One region of the Isoptericola hypogeus genome, then DNA from elsewhere that is predicted to be linked to it. Evidence: predicted binding sites of a transcription regulator. Region 1 holds the regulator's gene; the other holds the start of a gene.
The links. Region 1 encodes Rex, which represses fermentation and respiration genes when NADH is low (regulators of the CRP and FNR family bind a similar motif). Its sites were predicted from a motif close to CTTGTGAANNNNTTCACAAG; they were not measured.
Positions count from the first base shown of each region.

Region 1 (9,171 bases):
GGTGCTGAACCCGCCGGACCGCGGCATCACCGACGCGAAGATCGACGACAGCACCCGGGTCGCGCCGTCCTGCGCGCCGAGGGTGGCGGGGTTCGACCACTCCAGCGCGCCGATGAACAGCGCCCCGCCGACGAGCAGCCCGAGGCTGGTGGTCACCGTCAGCTTGGTGTGCAGCGAGAGGCTCCGGATCCAGTGATGGCGACGACGGCGGTGCGTCATGATGTTGAGGATCACCGGGAAGCCCAGCGAGCCGACGAACACCCCGACGGCGATGGGCATCAGCACGAGCCAGTCCGACGCGAACGGCATCAGGCCGTGCTCGGTGGGCACGAAGCCGGCGTTGTTGAACGACGAGATGCCGTAGAACACCGCGTGCCAGGCCGCGAGCCCCGCCGGGTCGCCCAGCGCGAGGAACCGCGGGAACAACAGCAGCGCGATCGCCACCTCGATCGACGTCGCCGTGATGATGATCGTGCGCAGCAGGGCGCCGACCTCGCCAAGCCGCTCGGTCTTGGTCTCCGACGCGGTGAGCAGCTTCTGCGTCAGCCCGAGCCGGCGCGACACCGCCAGGCCCAGCAGGGACGCGAGGGTCATGACCCCGAGCCCGCCGATCTTGATGCCGAGCAGGATGACGACGCGCCCGTACTCGGACCAGTAGGTCGCGGTGTCGTGGACGACGAGGCCCGTGACGCAGACGGCCGACGTCGCGGTGAACAGCGCGTCCACGATCGACGCGCTCCGGCCGGACGCCGTCGCCCACGGCGGGAGGAGCAGCAGCGTGAACAGGGTGATGACGGCCGCGAAGACCGTCATCGCCAGGCGGGCCGGGTACTCGCGCGCGGCCCGGTCCACCCAGCCGCGCAGCGCGAGCATGCGGCCGCCCCACGTCGTCGCCACGCGCCCCCCTCTCGACCTCGTCGATCGACCGTCCTTCGCCCGCGACGCGGCCCGTCTCGGCGACGGACCGCGCGGCCCCAGCCTGCCACGCCGTGGGCTACGGTGACGGGATGCGCGTCGCCCGGCTGCTGTGGAGCCCCGAGCTCCTGCGCTACGACTTCGGCCCCGGGCACCCGATGGCCCCCGCCCGGCTCGACCTCACGATGCGGCTGGTCCGCGAGCTCGGGCTGCTCGAGGCGCCCACCCTGGAGGTGGGCGACGTCGTCCCCGCCCCCGACGCCGTCGTGCAGACCGTGCACGACGCCGAGTACGTCGCCGCCGTGCGGCGCGCGGCTGCCACCGGACAGCCCGACCCCGCGCGCGGCCTCGGCACCGAGGACGACCCGGTGTTCGCCACCATGCACGAGGCCGGTGCCCGGCTGGTCGCGGCGTCGGTGGACGCCGCCGAGTCGGTGTGGTCCGGTCGGGTCGCGCACGGGGTGAACGTCGCCGGCGGGATGCACCACGCCCACCGCGGCGCGGCGTCGGGCTTCTGCATCTACAACGACGCCGCCGCGGCCGTGCAGCGGCTCCTGGACCTCGGCGCCGAGCGGGTGGCGTACGTCGACCTGGACGCCCACCACGGCGACGGGGTCGAGGCGATCTTCTGGGACGACCCGCGGGTGCTCACCGTCTCCCTGCACCAGGACGGGCACACCCTGTTCCCCGGCACCGGGAACCCCGGCGACACGGGCGGGACGGCGGCCCAGGGCACGGCCGTGAACGTCGCGCTGCCGCCGCGCACCGACGGCTCGCGCTGGCTGCGTGCGTTCGACGCCGTCGTGCCGGCCGTGGTGCGCGAGTTCCGCCCGCAGGCGATCGTCTCGCAGCACGGCTGCGACGCGCACGGCAACGACCCGCTCACCGACCTGGACGTGAGCGTCGACGCGCAGCGCACCGCCGCCCGCTGGGTGCACGACCTGGCTCACGAGGTCGCCGTCGGCCGCTGGGTCGCCCTCGGGGGCGGCGGGTACGCGGTGGTCGACGTCGTGCCGCTGGTGTGGGCGAGCCTCGTCGCGGAGGCGGCGCACGTCCCGCTGCCGCCTGGGCTCGAGCTGCCGGAGTCGTGGCGGCGGGAGGTCGAGGAGCTGTCCGGCCTCGACCCCGCGGAACGGCTCGGCGGGAGAGAGGTCGCGTGGCGCCCGTGGTCCGACGGCTACGACCCGTCCGACGACGTCGACCGCGCGATCCTCGCCACCCGTCGGCACGTCTTCCCCACCTGGGGCCTGGACCCCTACCGCGACTAGCTGCTCGCCTTGTGCGGCCCGGCCGGGAGGTGCCGCCGGGAGTTCGCCACCACGACGACGACGGAGACGGCGCCGAGCACGAGCAGGACGCCGAACAGCGCGGCCGTGCTGAACGGCGGAGTGACCGCCGCCATCAGCGCGGGCAGCAGGAACCCCGCGTACGCGACGGCGTAGAACACGCCGGTCAGGCCGGCCAGCTCGCGCGGGCCGGCGATGCGCTGCACCTCCAGCAGGCCGGACGAGAGCCCGACGCCGATGCCCGCGCCCGCGACCGCGGCGGCGGCGACGCCCCACCACAGGGAGCCGGCGGTGACGGCGGCGCCGACCGCCGCCACGGCGAGGGTGAGGACGACGACGGCCACCATGAGCCCCCGCGCGCTGTCGACGGCGTCGAGCCGCTTGGCGGCGGGCTGGACCACGGCGGCGACGCCCAGCGCGACCACGGTCAGGAGCGTGGCGTAGGCGACGCCCAGGTCGCCCGTCTGCTCTCGCAGCAGCACGGGCGCGTACCCGTAGGAGAGCGCCGCGGCGGCGAAGATCCAGGGCGCGACGACCAGCACCACCCGGGTGAACCGTCGGTGCCCCGCGGCCGGGAAGCGCAGCCGGGCGCGGAGCGGTCCGGGCACGCCCCCGCCCGTGCTCGTCTCCTGGACGCGCCGCACGAGGACGACGAACGGCGCGGTCACCACCAGGTGCACCAGGTACGGCAGCACCTCCGGCCACGGGCCCCACTGCGCCAGCGACCCGGCGACGAGCGCTCCCACCCCGGACCCGAGCGTGAAGGCCAGCGACGCCCGGCGCGCCCCGGAGCCGGCATCGGCGGACCGGTCGAACGGCACCTGGGACAGCTCCTTCAACCAGCTCGTGCCCACCGCCATCGCGGTGCCCACCGTGACTCCCGACAGCAACCGCCCGAGGAAGATCGGCACCGGGCCGAGCGCGCCGACGCCGCCGAGGGCGAGGACGGCGCTCGCGGCCATGGCGAGCAGGGTGCCGGCGAACATCACGGGCCGCCGGCCGTGTCGGTCGGACAGCGCGCCCGCCACCAGCAACGCCGGCGCGAGCCCCAGCACGTAGACCCCGAGGAACGCGTTGACGGTCGCGTCGCCGTAGCCGCGCACGTCCTCGTACATCAGCAGCATGGGGCTGAACTGGTTGCCGGCCCAGGAGCACACGAAGAGGGCGCCGAAGACGCCCTTCCAGCCGGCCGCGGAGGCCGGCATCACAGGATCCCGCGGTGGCGGCGCACATGCTCGCCCACGAGGCGGCAGAACTCCTCGACGTCGCCGCGCTCGGCGGCGGCGAGCATCGCCTCGTGGTCCCCCAGCGACGCCGCGACCTCCTGCGGCCCGACGTGCAGCAGCTGGCTGCGCAGGCGCTGCTGCCGGTCGCGCAGCAGGTCGTGGAACTGCAGGGCGGCCTGGTTGCGGGAGGCCCGCACGAGGATCGTGTGGAACGCGCCGTCCGCCGCCGCGAACGCGTCGACGTCGCCGGAGACCGCCGCCTCGCGCTGTACGCGCAGGTTCTCCCGCATGGCGTCGATCACGTCCGCGGGCGGGGCGCCGTGCGCCAGGGCGCGTCGCGCGGTGGAGGTCTCGATCGCCTCGCGCATCTCCAGCACGTCCCGGGCCTCGTCGGGAGCCATGGGCACGACGGCAGCGCCCCGGCGGGAGGCCACGACGAGGAGGCGCTCGGCGTCCAGGCGGAGGAAGGCCTCGTGCACCGGGGTGCGGCTGATGCCCAGCTCGGCGGCCACCACGCCCTCCGACAGGAGCTCTCCGCCCGGGATCTCGCCGGAGAGGATCTTGGCCTTGGTGTGCTGGTAGGCGCGGTCGGCGGCGCCGGGCGGAGTCGTCATCGCTCCGGACCGTAGGTTGCATGCAAGGTTGAGTGCAACTCGTTCCCGGGCGGTTCGGCGCGGTCGGGGAGCGTCCCCGTCGGGCCCGCGTTCGGGGCCACGGGATGCATCGGGTACGCTGAGGGACGGACTTTTCCGTGTTGGTCGGCTGCACCTGGTCACAGGGCTCGAGGGACCAACCGTGCTCCACCATCCGACCAGCATTGTGAGGACCTCATGGGCTCCGTCATCAAGAAGCGCCGCAAGCGCATGGCGAAGAAGAAGCACCGCAAGCTGCTTCGCAAGACGCGTCACCAGCGCCGCAACAAGAAGTGACGCCGCGCCCGCTCACTGAGCGGGCCGCACGCATCGAGCCCGGACCCTCTCCCGAGGGTGCCGGGCTCGTCGCGTTCCACCGGCGGTCGAGCTTGTCGAGACCTGGTTTCGACAGGCTCAACCAGCGACAGGCTCAGCGGCCGCGCAGCCGCCGGCTGATGGTGCGCAGCACGAGCCCGGCCACCCACGCGGCGCCCGCCCAGGACGCCGTCTTCATGCCCCGGCCGGCCACCCGCTGGCTGCGGCCGCGGAACTCCCGGATCGGCCAGCCGACGTCCTTGGCGTGCCGGCGCAGCCTGGCGTCGGGGTTGATCGGGCAGGGGTGCCCGACCGAGCGCATCATCGGCAGGTCGTTGAGGGAGTCGCCGTACGCGTACGACGCGGACAGGTCGATGCCCTCGCGCTCGGCCAGCTCGCGCACCGCGGCTCCCTTGGACTCGCCGTGCATGAGGTCGCCGACCAGCCGCCCGGTGTAGAAGCCGCCCGAGTGCTCCGCGATCGTGCCGAGGCAGCCGGTGGCGCCGAGCCTGCGGGCGATGAGCCCGCCGACCTCCACCGGCGTCGCCGTGACCAGCCAGACCTGGTCGCCCGCGGCGAGGTGCTCGTCGAGCAGGCGCTTGGTGCCCGGGAAGATCCGCAGCTCCAGGACGGTGTCGTAGACCTCCTCGCCGACGGCGGTGATCTCGGCCACCGAGCGCCCCGCGATGAGCGAGAGCGCCTTGCTGCGCACGGACTCGATCTGGGAGCGCGACTCGCCGAACGCGAGGTACTTCGCCTGGATGAGCGCGAACCGCACCAGGTCGCCGGTGCCGAAGAACCGCCGCTGGTAGAGGGCCCGGGCGAGGTGGAACGCGCTGGCGCCGCGGATGATCGTGTTGTCCACGTCGAAGAACGCTGCGGCCCGGACCGGCGGTCGAGGAGACTCGGCGGGCGACGGCATGCGGTCCACTGTATCGGCGCAGATACGCTGTGCTCGTGAGCAGGCCGCCAGGATCCGTCGACGCACCTCGTGTCGTCCTGTACACCCGGCCCGGATGCCATCTGTGCGACGACGCGCGGGCGGTCGTGGTCGAGGTGTGCGAGGCGGCGGGGGAGGCGTGGCGCGAGGTCGACATCGAGGTCGGCGACGCGGCGCGCGGTGGGTCGGACGGCGCGTCGGGCGGCGCGGCAGCCTCCGGGACGGACCTGGTGGCGAAGTACGGGGACTACGTGCCCGTCGTCGAGGTCGACGGCGTGCAGCAGGGCTTCTGGCGGGTGGACGGCGCGCGGCTCGCGCGGCGGCTGGCCGCCTAGCCCGGGGAGGGAATCGGACGTGATCGAGCTCGGTGAGGCGACGGTGCCGGCCGCGACGGTGGCGCGGCTGCCCTACTACCTGCGCGCCCTGCGCGACCTGGCGGACGCGGGGGTGACGACGACGTCCTCCTCGGAGCTGGCGGAGCGTTCCGGCGTCGGGTCGGCACAGCTGCGCAAGGACCTGTCGTACCTGGGGTCCTTCGGCACCCGCGGGGTCGGCTACGACGTGCAGTCGCTCGCGTCGTACATCGCCGCGGCGCTGGGGCTGGGGTCGGAGCACAAGCTCGCGATCGTCGGCATCGGCAACCTCGGCCACGCGCTGGCGAACTACTCCGGGTATGCGGCGCGCGGCTTCCAGGTGGCGGCGCTGCTCGACGCCGACCCGCAGGTCGTGGGGCGCACCGCGGCCGGCATCGTCGTCGAGCACGTGGACGCGTTGGAGCAGGTGCTCGCGCGGTGCGGCATCTCGATGGTGGTGCTCGCCACCCCGGGGCCGGTCGCGCAGGGCCTCGCGGAGCGGGTCGTCGCGTGCGGGGTGCGCGAGATCCTGTCGTTCGCGCCGGTGGCGCTGCAGCTGCCCGACGACGTCGTCGTGCGCTCCGTCGACGTGGCCGGCGAGCTGCAGATCCTCGCGTTCCACGCCGCCGCGCGCGCGGCCACGGACGGCTCGCCGGCCTCGCCGAGATAGGCAAGACGCTGTCGGTCGAGCCCGTCGAGACCAGGGGAGGGTCTCGACGGGCTCGACCGACGAGGGCGGTCCAGGGTCAGGCCTGCTTGATCGCCGAGACGTCGAGGGCGATCTTGACCTTGTCGCCCACCAGGACGCCGCCGGTCTCGAGGGCGGCGTTCCAGGTCAGGCCGTAGTCCTTGCGGGAGATCTCCAGCTCGGTCTCGAAGCCGGCGCGGGCGTTGCCGAACGGGTCGGTCGCGGTGCCGGCGAACTCGGTGGGGAGCTCGATGTCGTTCGTCACGCCGTTGATCGTGAGGGCGCCGTGGATGGTGTAGTCGTCCCCGTCGAACGAGATGCCCTTGGAGGCGAACGACCAGACCGGCTTCTCCTCGGCGTGCCAGAAGTCCGCGCTCTTGAGGTGCCCGTCGCGGTTCTCGTCACCGGTGCTCACGGACGCCGCGTCGAGCTCGGCGGTCACCGAGGACGACTCGAGGTCGTCGCCGACGACGATCGTGCCGGCGGTGATGGCGATCGTGCCGCGGACCTTCGCGATGCCCGCGTGGCGGACGGAGAAGGAGGCGGTGGAGTGCGCGGCGTCGATGGCGTAGGTACCGGCGGTGAGGCCTGCGGGAAGCGCGGTCATGGGTTCTCCTCGGTGTGGGGCGAGCGGGCTGGCGCGACCAAGATAGTTGAGCCCTCAACTATCGCGGTCGTGAGGCGTCAACACCCGGGTCTCGTAACCTATTCCCGTGGGTGCGGTCACGAGTGTGCGGGACGACGACGGGGGCTCGATGGATCACGACGCGGTGCGTTGGCTTGACGAGGACCAGCAGTGGGCGTGGCGCCGTTTCCTCGAGGGCACGTCGCGCTTCTTCGAGGCGCTCGGGGACGCGCACGACGAGGGCCTGCCCGTGACGCTCGGCGAGTACCACCTGCTGGTGCAGCTCTCCGAGGCGCCTGAACGCGCGCTGCGCATGTCGGCCCTGGCCGACTTCCTCGCCCTCTCGCGCAGCCGGCTCACGCACACCGTGGACCGGATGGAGAAGCGGGGACTCGTCACGCGGGAGCCGGTGCCCGGCGACCGCCGCGGCGTGCGCTGCGTGATGACCGACGCCGGGTACGACGCGCTCGTCGCCGCGGCGCCCGGGCATGTCACCGCCGTCCGGCGCCTGCTCGTCGACGTGCTCGACGCCGACGAGATGACCACCCTGGGCCGTGCGATGTCCAAGGTCGCGCACGCGGCGAAGGGCGCCGAGTAGCCCGCTGTCGTCCGCCCGCCGGGCCGGCCTGCCGCGCCGCGTGAACCTCGTCACCCCGGGGCCGGAGGCCCGCTGAGCGGGACCTGGGCGCTCCGGCCGTCTGGGACACTGGGAGCCATGGCCACCACCACCGTCCATCTCCTGCGGCACGGCGAGGTCCACAACCCGGACAGGGTGCTCTACGGGCGCATCCCCGGGTACCGGCTGTCCGAGCGCGGCCAGGCGATGGCCCGCCGGGTCGCCGAGCACCTGTCGACCGCGGGCCGCGACGTCGTCGGCGTCGTCGCCTCGCCGCTGCAGCGTGCCCAGGAGACCGCGGCCCCCGTCGCCGGGGCGTTCGGCCTGGAGCTGGCCACGGACGACCGGCTGGTCGAGGCCGGCAACCACTTCGAGGGCACCACGATCGGGTCGAACCCCGGCCAGCTCGCCCACCCCCGGTACTGGCGGTACCTGTGGAACCCGGTCCGGCCGTCCTGGGGCGAGGCCTACGCCGACCAGGTGACCCGGATGCGCGCCGCCGTCGACGACGCCCGCCGCGCGTACGCGGGTCACGAGGTCGTGCTGGTCAGCCACCAGCTCCCCGTCTGGATGGCACGCCGCTCCTTCGAGGGCCGGTCGCTGGCGCACGACCCGCGCCGCCGCGAGTGCGCGCTGGCGTCGCTCACCTCGCTGCGCTTCGACGACGACCGGTTCGTCGGCCTGCACTACACCGAGCCGGCCGCGGCGCTGCTCGCCGGCGCCGACCCCGTCCCGGGGGCATGATGCGCGTCGCCCGCCCCGCCGTCCCCCGTGGGGCTCCCGTTCGTCGTGCCGCCGCCACCGCGCTCGCCGCCGTCGTGACCGCGGGGCTGCTCGCGGCGTGCGGCGCCGAGGACTCCGGCGCGGACGTCGTCGGCCAGGGCTTCGTCTCGGGCGACGGGTCCGTCAAGCAGTGGGACGCGTCCGACCGCGAGGACCCGGTGACCGTCGAGGGCACCACCTTCGAGGGCGACGACGTGAGCAGCGCCGACTGGCTCGGCGACGTCGTCGTCGTCAACACCTGGTACGCCGGCTGCGCGCCGTGCCGCGCCGAGGCGCCGGACCTCGTGGACCTGGCGAACCAGCGCGAGGCCGACGGCGTGCGGGTGCTCGGCATCAACACCGAGGACGAGGCCGGCGCCGCCGAGGCGTTCCAGCGCACCTTCGAGGTGCCGTACCCCTCGATCGAGGACCGCAGCGGCGAGGTCGTGGCCAAGCTGTCGGGCGTCGTGCCGCTGCAGGCGGTGCCCTCCACCGTCGTGCTGGACGGCGAGGGTCGCGTCGCGGCGCGCGTCATCGGCCAGGCCGACGGCTCCACGTTGGAGGCGATCGTCGACGAGCTCCTCGCCGAGGATGACGGAGCTGCAGCGGAGGGTGAGGGCCGAGGAACGAGGCACTCGCCCGCAGCGGAGGCGCAGGCATCCTCGGCAATCGGCGCCGAGGGCGGCGGCGACGGCGGCGCGGAGGACGCCTGATGGGTGAGGCCTTCGCGACCACGGCGTTCAGCGGCTCGATGCTGCTGGCGCTGCCGGTCGCGCTGATCGCCGGGCTGGTGTCGTTCGCGTCGCCGTGCGT
Region 1 is NZ_BAAAPM010000003.1:672,572-681,742, reverse strand. Features, by position in the region: gene ABD254_RS05445 (TrkH family potassium uptake protein) at 1-873, opposite strand, end outside; gene ABD254_RS05440 (acetoin utilization protein AcuC) at 1,008-2,183, shown strand; gene ABD254_RS05435 (MFS transporter) at 2,180-3,406, opposite strand; gene ABD254_RS05430 (GntR family transcriptional regulator) at 3,406-4,041, opposite strand; gene ABD254_RS05425 (30S ribosomal protein bS22) at 4,258-4,356, shown strand; gene ABD254_RS05420 (HAD family hydrolase) at 4,490-5,296, opposite strand; gene ABD254_RS05415 (glutaredoxin family protein) at 5,332-5,649, shown strand; gene ABD254_RS05410 (redox-sensing transcriptional repressor Rex) at 5,669-6,337, shown strand; gene ABD254_RS05405 (YceI family protein) at 6,414-6,962, opposite strand; gene ABD254_RS05400 (MarR family winged helix-turn-helix transcriptional regulator) at 7,111-7,578, shown strand; gene ABD254_RS05395 (histidine phosphatase family protein) at 7,696-8,340, shown strand; gene ABD254_RS05390 (TlpA family protein disulfide reductase) at 8,340-9,071, shown strand; gene ABD254_RS05385 (cytochrome c biogenesis CcdA family protein) at 9,071-9,171, shown strand, end outside.

Region 2 (9,171 bases), on a different contig from region 1:
GAACGTCGAGATGATGAGCGCCAGCGAGCTCGGCACGAGGAGCGCCCCGGCGACGCCCTGCAGCAACCGCGCCACGACGAGCACCGGGCCGGTCGGCGCGAGCGCACACAGCACCGACGCCACCGCGAAGCCGGCGAGCCCGAGCATGAGCACCCGGCGGCGGCCGTGCACGTCGGAGAGCGACCCTGCCACGAGGATCAGCGAGCCGAGGGTGACGAGGTAGCCGTCCACCACCCACTGCTGCAGGCTCAGCCCGGCCTCGCCCGGGCCGCCGAGCTCGTCCGCGATCGCGGGCAGCGCGACGTTCACGACCGTCCCGTCAAGGAACGAGACGAACGAGGCGAGGATCGCGACGAGCAGCACCCGCTGCTGCACGCGTCGCGACTCGGGCGGCACGACGCTCACCCGGGACACGCTACGGCCCGCGGCACGGCCACGACACCCCCGCGCCACCACCCGCGCGGCCGACCCGACGACGCGACGCGCACGGCAAACACCTACCCCGCCGACGCGGTCGTGGATACCCTCCGACGGTGAGCCTCGAGATCCGCCGGAGCACCCTCACCGACGTCCCCGCCGCGCGGCGCCTGGGCGCCGAGGCGTTCGGCGTCCCGTCCACGCCGCCGCCGGACCCGACACCGGGGTCGTGGCCGGCGGCCAACACCCGTCCGTGGGTGGCGGTGGAGGACGCCGCCGGCACCCCGGAGCTCGTCGCGACGCTCGGGGTGCGGCGGTTCACGTCCTGGTTCCACGGGGCCCCCGTGCCGACGGCGGGGATCGCGGGGGTCACCGTCGCGGCCGAGCGGCGCGGCTCGGGCGTCCTGCGCCCGCTGTTCGACGCGGTTCTGGCCGAGGCGCGCGAGCACGGCGAGGTGGTCTCGACGCTCTATCCCACCGCGGCGGGGATCTACCGCGGCCTGGGCTACGAGGTCGTCGGCGCGTACGACGAGGTGCGGATCCCGATGTCCGCGCTCGCCGCGGTGCGGCCCGGCGGCGGGGTGCGCACCCGCCGGGCGACGGCCGCGGACGTCCCGGCGCTCCGGCGGGTGTACGACGCCTGGGCGGCCGCGCAGAACGGCCCGCTGACGCGCGCCGAGACCCCGTTCGAGATGCTCGCCGAGGAGATGGTCGGCCCCGACGCGGACTACACGGGCGTGAGCCTCGCCGTCGCGGGTGGGCCCGACGGCGATGACGGCGACCCCGGCGAACGGGTGCTCGGCTTCGCGAGCTGGTCGCGCGGGTCGGGCTACGACCGGACGACCGCGATCGAGGTGGACGACCTGGTCGCGCTCACGCCCGATGCCGCCCGGGCGCTGTGGCGGCTGCTCGGGACGTTCTCCGGGGTCGTCGGGGAGGTCGCGCTGTCCACGTCCGGCGGCTGGGCCGGCACCGACGTCGCCCGGATCGTCCTGCCCGACCACGCCGCCACCGTGACGTCCCGCCCGTACATGCTGCGGCTGCTGGACGTGCCCGGCGCCCTGGGCGCCGGGCGGCTCGCCCCCGTCACCGCCCGCGTGCCGTTCGCCGTCGCTGACGCTGCCGCCCCCGACCTCGAGGGCGCGTGGACGCTCGGGGTGGTCGGCAGGGTGGACCACGGCGAGGTGCGCGTGGTGCCGGACACCGGTCCCGGCGTCGGCGCGGGCGACCGCATGACGTTCACCTCGGCGGGGATCGCCCAGTCCTACGCGGGCGCGCAGTCGTGCGCCAACCTGCGCCTGGCGGGCCACCTCACGGGGCCGACCGACCACGACGACACCTGGGACGCCCTGTGGGGCGGCCGGCAGGTGCACGTCCGCGACTACTTCTGAACCGACCGCGGGGAGCGTCCGACCCCGCGCATTGCCACCATACCTAGAGGTAGGTATGGTGGCGGCATGACCACGACCACCGATGCGCGCGAGCGGCTCGTCGCGACGGCGCAGGAGCTCTTCGCCGCCCAGGGCGTCGGACCGACCAGCCCGCGGCAGGTGCTGGCGGCGTCCGGCGTCGGGCAAGGCAGCCTCTACCACCACTTCCCCACCAAGCACGACCTCGCCGTGGCGGCGGTCGGGGCCACCGTGGACGAGGCGCTCACCGCCGCCCGCCGCGACCTCGAGGCGGGCGGCCCCGCCCTGGAGCGCGTAATCGGGTACGTACGCCGGCCTCGCGAGGCGCTCGCCGGCTGCAAGGTCGGCCGGCTCACCAGCGACCAGGCCGTGATGGACGACGACGGGCTGCGGGACGTCGTCACCGCCTACTTCGTGCGGCTCCTCGACGCCGTCACGGCGACCCTGCGCGACGCCGGGCTGCCGGAGGCCGAGGCCCGCGACCGGGCGCACACCGCCGTCGCCGTCGTGCAGGGCGGGTACGTGCTGGCCCGCGCCACGGGCGACCCCGAGGCCATGCGCGCCGCGGTACGAGGGTTCGTCGCGATGCTGAAGGAGACACCATGACCCCCGCGAGCACGAGCTTCCGCGAGCGCCTGCGCGCGCTGCCGACCTTCCCGCCCGGCCTGCCGCCCTTCGGGATCGACCTGGACGACCTGCCGTCCGCGCCGGGCACGCCGCAGGACCTGTTCGCACGCTGGTTCGACGACGCCCTCGCCGCCGGCATCGGCGCCCCGCACGCCGCCGTCCTGTCGACCGCGGACGCCGAGGGCCGGGTGCACGCCCGCACCCTGGTGCTCAAGGACGTCACCGCCGCCGGCTGGTGGTTCGCCGGTCACGCCGCCAGCCCCAAGGGCCGCGACCTGGCGGCGAACCCGCACGCGTCGCTCACCGTCTTCTGGCGGGAGCTCGGTCGGCAGGTGCGGATCACGGGACGGGCCACGTCGGCGGGACCGGAGGCGGGCGCCGCGGACTTCCGGGCGCGCCCGGACGGATCGCGGGCCGCCGGGCTGGTGGGGCACCAGAGCGAGCCGCTCGGCTCGCGCGCGGAGTACTCGCGCGCGTTCGCCGACCGGCTCGAGGACGCGCGCGCCGACCCCGCCGCCGTCGCCCCGTCGTGGACGGCCTGGACGCTCGCGCCCACGGAGGTCGAGTTCTGGCAGGCGAGCGACGACAAGGGCCAGGCGCGCCTGCGCTACCGGCTCGAGAACACCACCTGGACCAAGGAGCTGCTGTGGCCGTGAGCATTCCCGACCTGACCCACGCGACCCGCGACGCCGACGCCGCGCTCGGAGCGCTGATCGACGCCGTGCGCCCGCTGCCCGCCGATGCCGGCTCGGCGCCGTCGTCGCTGCCCGGCTGGACGCTGGGCCATGTGCTCGCGCACGTGGCGAACGTCGCCGCGGCGCTCGCCCGCCAGGCGGAGTACGCCGCCCGGGGCGAGAAGGTCGCCCCGTACGACGGCGGCAAGGCCGGGCGCGACGCGGCGATCGAGGCGGGGTCCGTGCGCACGACGGCGGAGCACGTCGAGGCGTTGACCGCCGCTCGCGGGCGCCTCGCGGCGGCATGGCCGGACCCGGCCGACCGGGACGCCTGGTCCGCGCCCGTCGCCTACCGCGACGGCGTCCTGGCCGACGCGCTGCTCGCCTGGTGGCGCGAGGCCCGCATCCACGCCGTCGACGCGACGGCGGGCCTCGGCGACCGCGCGATCGGGTACGACTCGTGGGACGACGCGTTCCGCGCACACCTGCGCGACTTCCTCGCCGTCCGGCTGCCCGGTCCGCAGGACGGGGGCGACGCGGCGGCCGTCGAGCTCGTCGGCGACCCGCACGACGTGGCCGCGTGGCTCGCCGGCCGCGAGCCGAGAGGGGCGGTCTCGGCCGCCCGCGACGGGGTCGCGGTGCCGCTGCCCGAGCTCGGCCCGTGGCCGTCGGCGGCGGCCCCGACGCGCTGACCTGCGCCCTCGCCGAACTCCGGTGTGACCTGCGTCACTGCAGGTCAGGGCGTCGTGTGAGGTTGATCTCTTTCTTTGTGACAGTTTTCACGCGCGACGTAGCATGGCTACGTGACTTCGCCTGCTACGACTGCTGGGGCCCCCGCGCGGGCCGACGTCGACGTCGTCCTCATCGGCGGCGGGATCATGAGCGCCACGCTCGGCACGCTGCTCCAGCAGCTCGAGCCGAGCTGGTCGATCCGCATCTACGAGCGGCTCGACGACGTCGCCCAGGAATCCTCCAACCCGTGGAACAACGCGGGCACCGGGCACGCCGCGCTCTGCGAGCTCAACTACACGCCGGAGCGCAAGGACGGCTCGATCGACATCAGCAAGGCGGTGACGATCAACGAGCAGTTCGAGGTCTCGCGCGAGCTGTGGCAGCACCTCGTCGCCTCCGGGCGCCTCAAGGACGACTCGTTCCTGTCCCGCACCCCGCACATGACGTTCGTGCGCGGCGAGAAGAACGTCGACTACCTGCGCCGCCGCTACGAGGCGCTCGGCAAGCACCCCCTGTTCCGCGACCTCGAGTTCAGCACCGACCGGTCCGCCATCCAGCAGTGGGCCCCGCTGCTCACGCAGGACCGCGACCCGGACGAGGCGGTCGCCGCGACCCGCGCGACGTCCGGCACCGACGTCGACTTCGGCAACCTCACCCGCCAGATGATCGACGGCCTCGTCGGAGGCGGCGCGCAGCTGCGCACGGAGCACGAGATCACGAGCCTCAAGAAGACCAAGGACGGCCGCTGGCGGCTGCGGGTCAAGGACCGCTCGTGGAACGCCGACCGCCGCCACCACACCGTCACCGCGAAGTTCGTCTTCGTCGGCGCCGGCGGCGGCGCGCTCCCCCTGCTGCAGTCGGCGGGCATCCCCGAGATCAAGGGTTTCGGCGGCTTCCCCATCTCCGGCGAGTTCCTGCGCACCTCGAACCCCGAGGTCGTGGCCCGCCACCAGGCCAAGGTGTACGGCAAGGCCGACGTCGGCGCCCCGCCGATGTCCGTGCCGCACCTCGACACCCGCGTCATCGACGGCAAGCAGTACCTCATGTTCGGCCCGTACGCCGGGTTCAGCCCCAAGTACCTCAAGAAGGGCAAGTACCTGGGCCTGATCACGTCGCTGCGGCTGCACAACCTCACGTCGATGCTCGGTGCAGGCCTGAAGAACCTCGACCTCACCCAGTACCTGGTCGGCCAGCTCGCCGCCGCGCCGGAGACGAAGTTCCACGCGCTGCAGCAGTTCATGCCCACCGCGCACCCCAAGGACTGGGAGCGGATCACCGCCGGCCAGCGCGTCCAGGTGATCAAGCGCGACTCCGACGGCAAGGGCGTGCTCCAGTTCGGCACCGAGATCGTGGCCGCCTCCGACGGCACGATCGCCGGCCTGCTGGGCGCCTCCCCGGGCGCCTCGACCGCCGCGTCGGCGATGGTCGACGTGCTGGAGAAGTGCTTCCCGTTCCGGTTCACCAAGTGGCGTCCCGAGCTCGCCACCGTGATGCCGAGCCTGGACGGCGGCGTCCCCGCCGACGTCAGCGGCATCTCCTCCGCCGGGACCGCGGTCCCGGAGTCGGCGTTCGTCCACCCCGACGGCGTGCTCGACGCGGCGGTCTACGAGTCGCAGGCCGACTCGCGGGTCTGACGCCCCGACGTCAGAGCGCCTGGACGATCTTCTCGACCTGCTCCTTGGCGTCGCCGAACAGCATGGCCGTGTTCGCACGGAAGAACAGCGGGTTGCCCACGCCGGCGTAGCCGGTGGCGAGCGAGCGCTTGAACACCACGACGTCGCGCGCCTTCCACGCCTCGATCACCGGCATGCCCGCGATCGGCGAGGACGGGTCGTCCTGCGCGGCGGGGTTCACGGTGTCGTTCGCCCCGACGACGAGGACGACGTCCGTGCCGGGCAGGTCGGGGTTGACCTCGTCCATGCCGAGCACGATGTCGTAGGGCACCCGGGCCTCCGCGAGCAGCACGTTCATGTGTCCCGGCAGCCGCCCTGCCACGGGATGCACGCCGAACCGCACCACGGCGCCGTTCCCCCGCAGCCGCTCGACGAGGTCCGCGATCGGGTGCTGGGCCTTCGCCACCGCCATGCCGTAGCCCGGCACGACGACCACCGACCGGGCCGCGGTGAGCAGGTCGGCCACCGCCTCGGGCGACGTCTCGCGCACCTGCCCCTGCTCCGCGGTGACGCCCGGCGCCGTCCCGCCGCCGGTGCCGAAGCCGCCCAGCACGACCGACCAGAACGACCGGTTCATGGCGCGGCACATGAGGTAGCTGAGGATGGCGCCGGACGCGCCCACCAGCGCCCCGGTGACGATGAGCAGGTCGTTGCCCAGCGTGAACCCGGCCGCGGCGGCCGCCCAGCCCGAGTACGAGTTGAGCATCGACACGACGACCGGCATGTCCCCGCCACCGATCGCCGCGACCAGGTGCCAGCCCAGCGCGAGGGCGACGAGCGTCATCAGCACGAGCGGGACCGTCCCTGCCGCCACCCCGCCCGCCGCGACGAACCACGCGAGCAGGCCTCCGCAGGCGACGAGCGCGACCAGGTTGAGCAGGTTGCGGGCCGGCAGCGTCAGCGGCGCGGACGGCAACCGCCCGGACAGCTTGCCGAACGCGACCACCGAGCCGGTGAACGTCACCGCGCCGATGAGGACGCCGAGGAAGACCTCCACCCGGTGCACGGCGTCGGCCCCGCCCGCCCCCACGGGCTCGCCCAGGTACGACCCGTACCCGACGAGCACCGCCGCGAGCCCCACGAACGAGTGGAGCAGCGCGATGAGCTCCGGCATCTGCGTCATCTCGACGCGGCGGGCACGCCACGTGCCGACCGCCGCCCCCACGACCAGGACGAGGAGGATCAACCCCGCCGTCACCGGCCACGGGCGGGCCGAGCGCTCGAGGGCGAGCGCGATCGTCGCGGCGAGCGCCAGCCCCATGCCGAGCATGCCGAGCAGCGTCCCGCGCCGCGCGGACTCCTGGGCGGACAGCCCCGCCAGGGACAGGATGAACAGGATGCCTGCGACGACGTAGGCGGCCTGCACGACCGACGTGACGGTCATCGCCCGCCCCCGCTCCGCGAGGGCTCGTCCCGGTGGAACATGCCCAGCATCCGCCGGGTGACGAGGAACCCGCCGAAGACGTTCACACCCGCCAGTGCCGCCGCCACCACCGCGAGCGTCGTGACGACCGGCGACGGGTCGCCGATCTGCAGCAGCGCGCCGACCATGATGATCCCGCTGATGGCGTTGGTCTGAGCCATGAGCGGCGTGTGCAGGGCGTGCGTGACGTTCGAGATGACGTAGAAACCGACGACCACGGCGAGCGCGAACACCGTGTAGTGGCCGACCAGCTCCGGCGGCGACGCCGCGATCAGCAGGCCGGCGAGGACGCCGCCCAGCGCGGCCAGCACGACGCGACGCTGGCGGTGCCGCTGCGCCGAGGCCCTCGGGCCGACGGGCGGGGCGGCCTCGGGGGGCGGTTCCGTCGGGGCCGCCGAGACCTGCACGGGCGGGGGCGGCCACAGCACCTGCCCGCCCGTGGTGACGGTCATGCCGCGGACCACCGGGTCGTCGAGGTCGAGCACCGGCCGCCCGTCCTGGCCGGGTGTGATCAGCGCGACGACGCCCGCCACGACCGTGCCGACGAGGCGCGAGGTGTGCTGCGGCAGCCGCGCGGGCAGGTCCGTGTACCCGAGGACGACCACGCCGCGTGCGGTGACCACGCGCTCCCCCGGCACCGTGAGCTCGCAGTTGCCGCCGCCCGACGCGGCGAGGTCGACGATCACCGAGCCGGGCTTCATCGCGTCGACCATCTCCCGCGTGACGGTGGTGGGCGCCGTGCCGCGCACCAGCGCCGTCGTGACGACGACGTCGGCCCGCGCCGTCTGCTCGGCGTAGGTCCGCAGCGCCGCCGCCTCCTGGTCGGTCGTGAGGGCACTCGCGTAGCCGTCCGCGCTGACCTGCTGCGTCGCGTCCGCGGCGCGCACGACCCGGGCCCCGAGCGACTCGATCTGGTCGGCGGCCTCGGGCCGCACGTCGAAGGCGTGCACGTCGGCGCCGAGGCTGGCGGCGGTGCCGATCGCCGCGAGGCCGGCCACGCCGGCGCCGATGACGAAGACGCGCGCGGGCGGCGTCGTGCCCGCGGCCGTGACCTGCCCGGTGAACATGCCGCCGAACTCCTCGGCGGCCTCGACGATCGCGCGGTAGCCCGCCACGTTCGACAGGGCCGACAGCACGTCGAGCGACTGCGCCCGCGAGATGCGCGGCACGGCGTCGAGCGCGAGCGCCGTAACGCCGCGCGCGGCCAGGTCGGCGAGCAGCTCGGGATCGGTCGCGGGGGCGAGCTGCGCGACGAGCACCGCGCCGGGCCGCAGCAGGTCGAGCTCGGCGGGACCGGGCGCGTGCAGGGCCACGACGACGTCGGCCGACCACACGTCGTCCCGCCCGGCGACGCGCGCGCCGGCCGCGACGTACTCGTGGGCACCGAGCCGGGCGCCGTCGCCCGCACCGGGCTCGACGAGGACGTCGTACCCGAGCTCGGTGAGCCGACGAGCCGCGTCGGGGGTGACGGCGACGATCCGGTGGTCCTCGCCGGTGGTGCGGGGGACGCCGAGACGCATCGGTGCCTCCGTCAGCGTGCCGTGTTGTCGACCAGGCTGCGGAGCGCTCCCCACGCCGTCCAGCGGTCCACGTCGATGCGCGCGGTGACGCGGGGGCGGTCCCGGACGGGGTAGGCGTGGCCGGTGTAGTGCCGGGCGATCAGGTCCGTGTCCGAGAGATCGGCGTCGTCGCGCAGCTCCACCACCCGGCCGAGCAGCGTGACGTGCGTGTACCAGTCGTCGTCGAGGACGGTGAGGCTCACCTGCGGGTTGCCACGCAGGTGCTCCAGCCGCTTGCGGCCCGCCTCGAGATTGACCAGCAGATGCCCGCCGGTCGGCGAGTCGTCGTCCTCCCACACGAACCAGGTGGCCGCGGTGACCGGGCTCCCGTCGGGCCGGACGACGGCCATCACGGCGGGTTGCGCACGGCGGACGAGGTCGAGGGCGGTGGTCGGCAGCGGCGGACGGGGCACGAGGTCTCCTCGGGTCGGACGGGCGGCGGCGGCCGTGGACGTGCCCCGACGCTACCGCGCGGGCACGCGAGCGCGCTCGCCGTTCGTCGGTAGGCGTTCGCCGTGGCCGCGACGAGGTGCCAACCTGCCCGCCGCGCCGTCTGAGGAGTGGTTCACCTGGCCCGATGACGACCCCGTGCGAGCGGCCGGTAGGCTAGCCTGAAACGTGCTGGAACCGGTTCCAGCCCTGTCGTCGTCGAGCTCG
Region 2 is NZ_BAAAPM010000009.1:46,419-55,589, reverse strand. Features, by position in the region: partial or broken gene ABD254_RS18235 (MFS transporter) at 1-405, opposite strand, end outside; gene ABD254_RS18230 (GNAT family N-acetyltransferase) at 534-1,808, shown strand; gene ABD254_RS18225 (TetR/AcrR family transcriptional regulator) at 1,875-2,432, shown strand; gene ABD254_RS18220 (pyridoxine/pyridoxamine 5'-phosphate oxidase) at 2,429-3,109, shown strand; gene ABD254_RS18215 (maleylpyruvate isomerase family mycothiol-dependent enzyme) at 3,106-3,819, shown strand; gene mqo (malate dehydrogenase (quinone)) at 3,931-5,493, shown strand; gene pntB (Re/Si-specific NAD(P)(+) transhydrogenase subunit beta) at 5,504-6,916, opposite strand; gene ABD254_RS18200 (Re/Si-specific NAD(P)(+) transhydrogenase subunit alpha) at 6,913-8,475, opposite strand; gene ABD254_RS18195 (pyridoxamine 5'-phosphate oxidase family protein) at 8,487-8,927, opposite strand; gene ABD254_RS18190 (LacI family DNA-binding transcriptional regulator) at 9,133-9,171, shown strand, end outside.
Region 2: the regulator Rex is predicted to act here: its motif matches at 3,894-3,913, upstream of mqo (malate dehydrogenase (quinone)).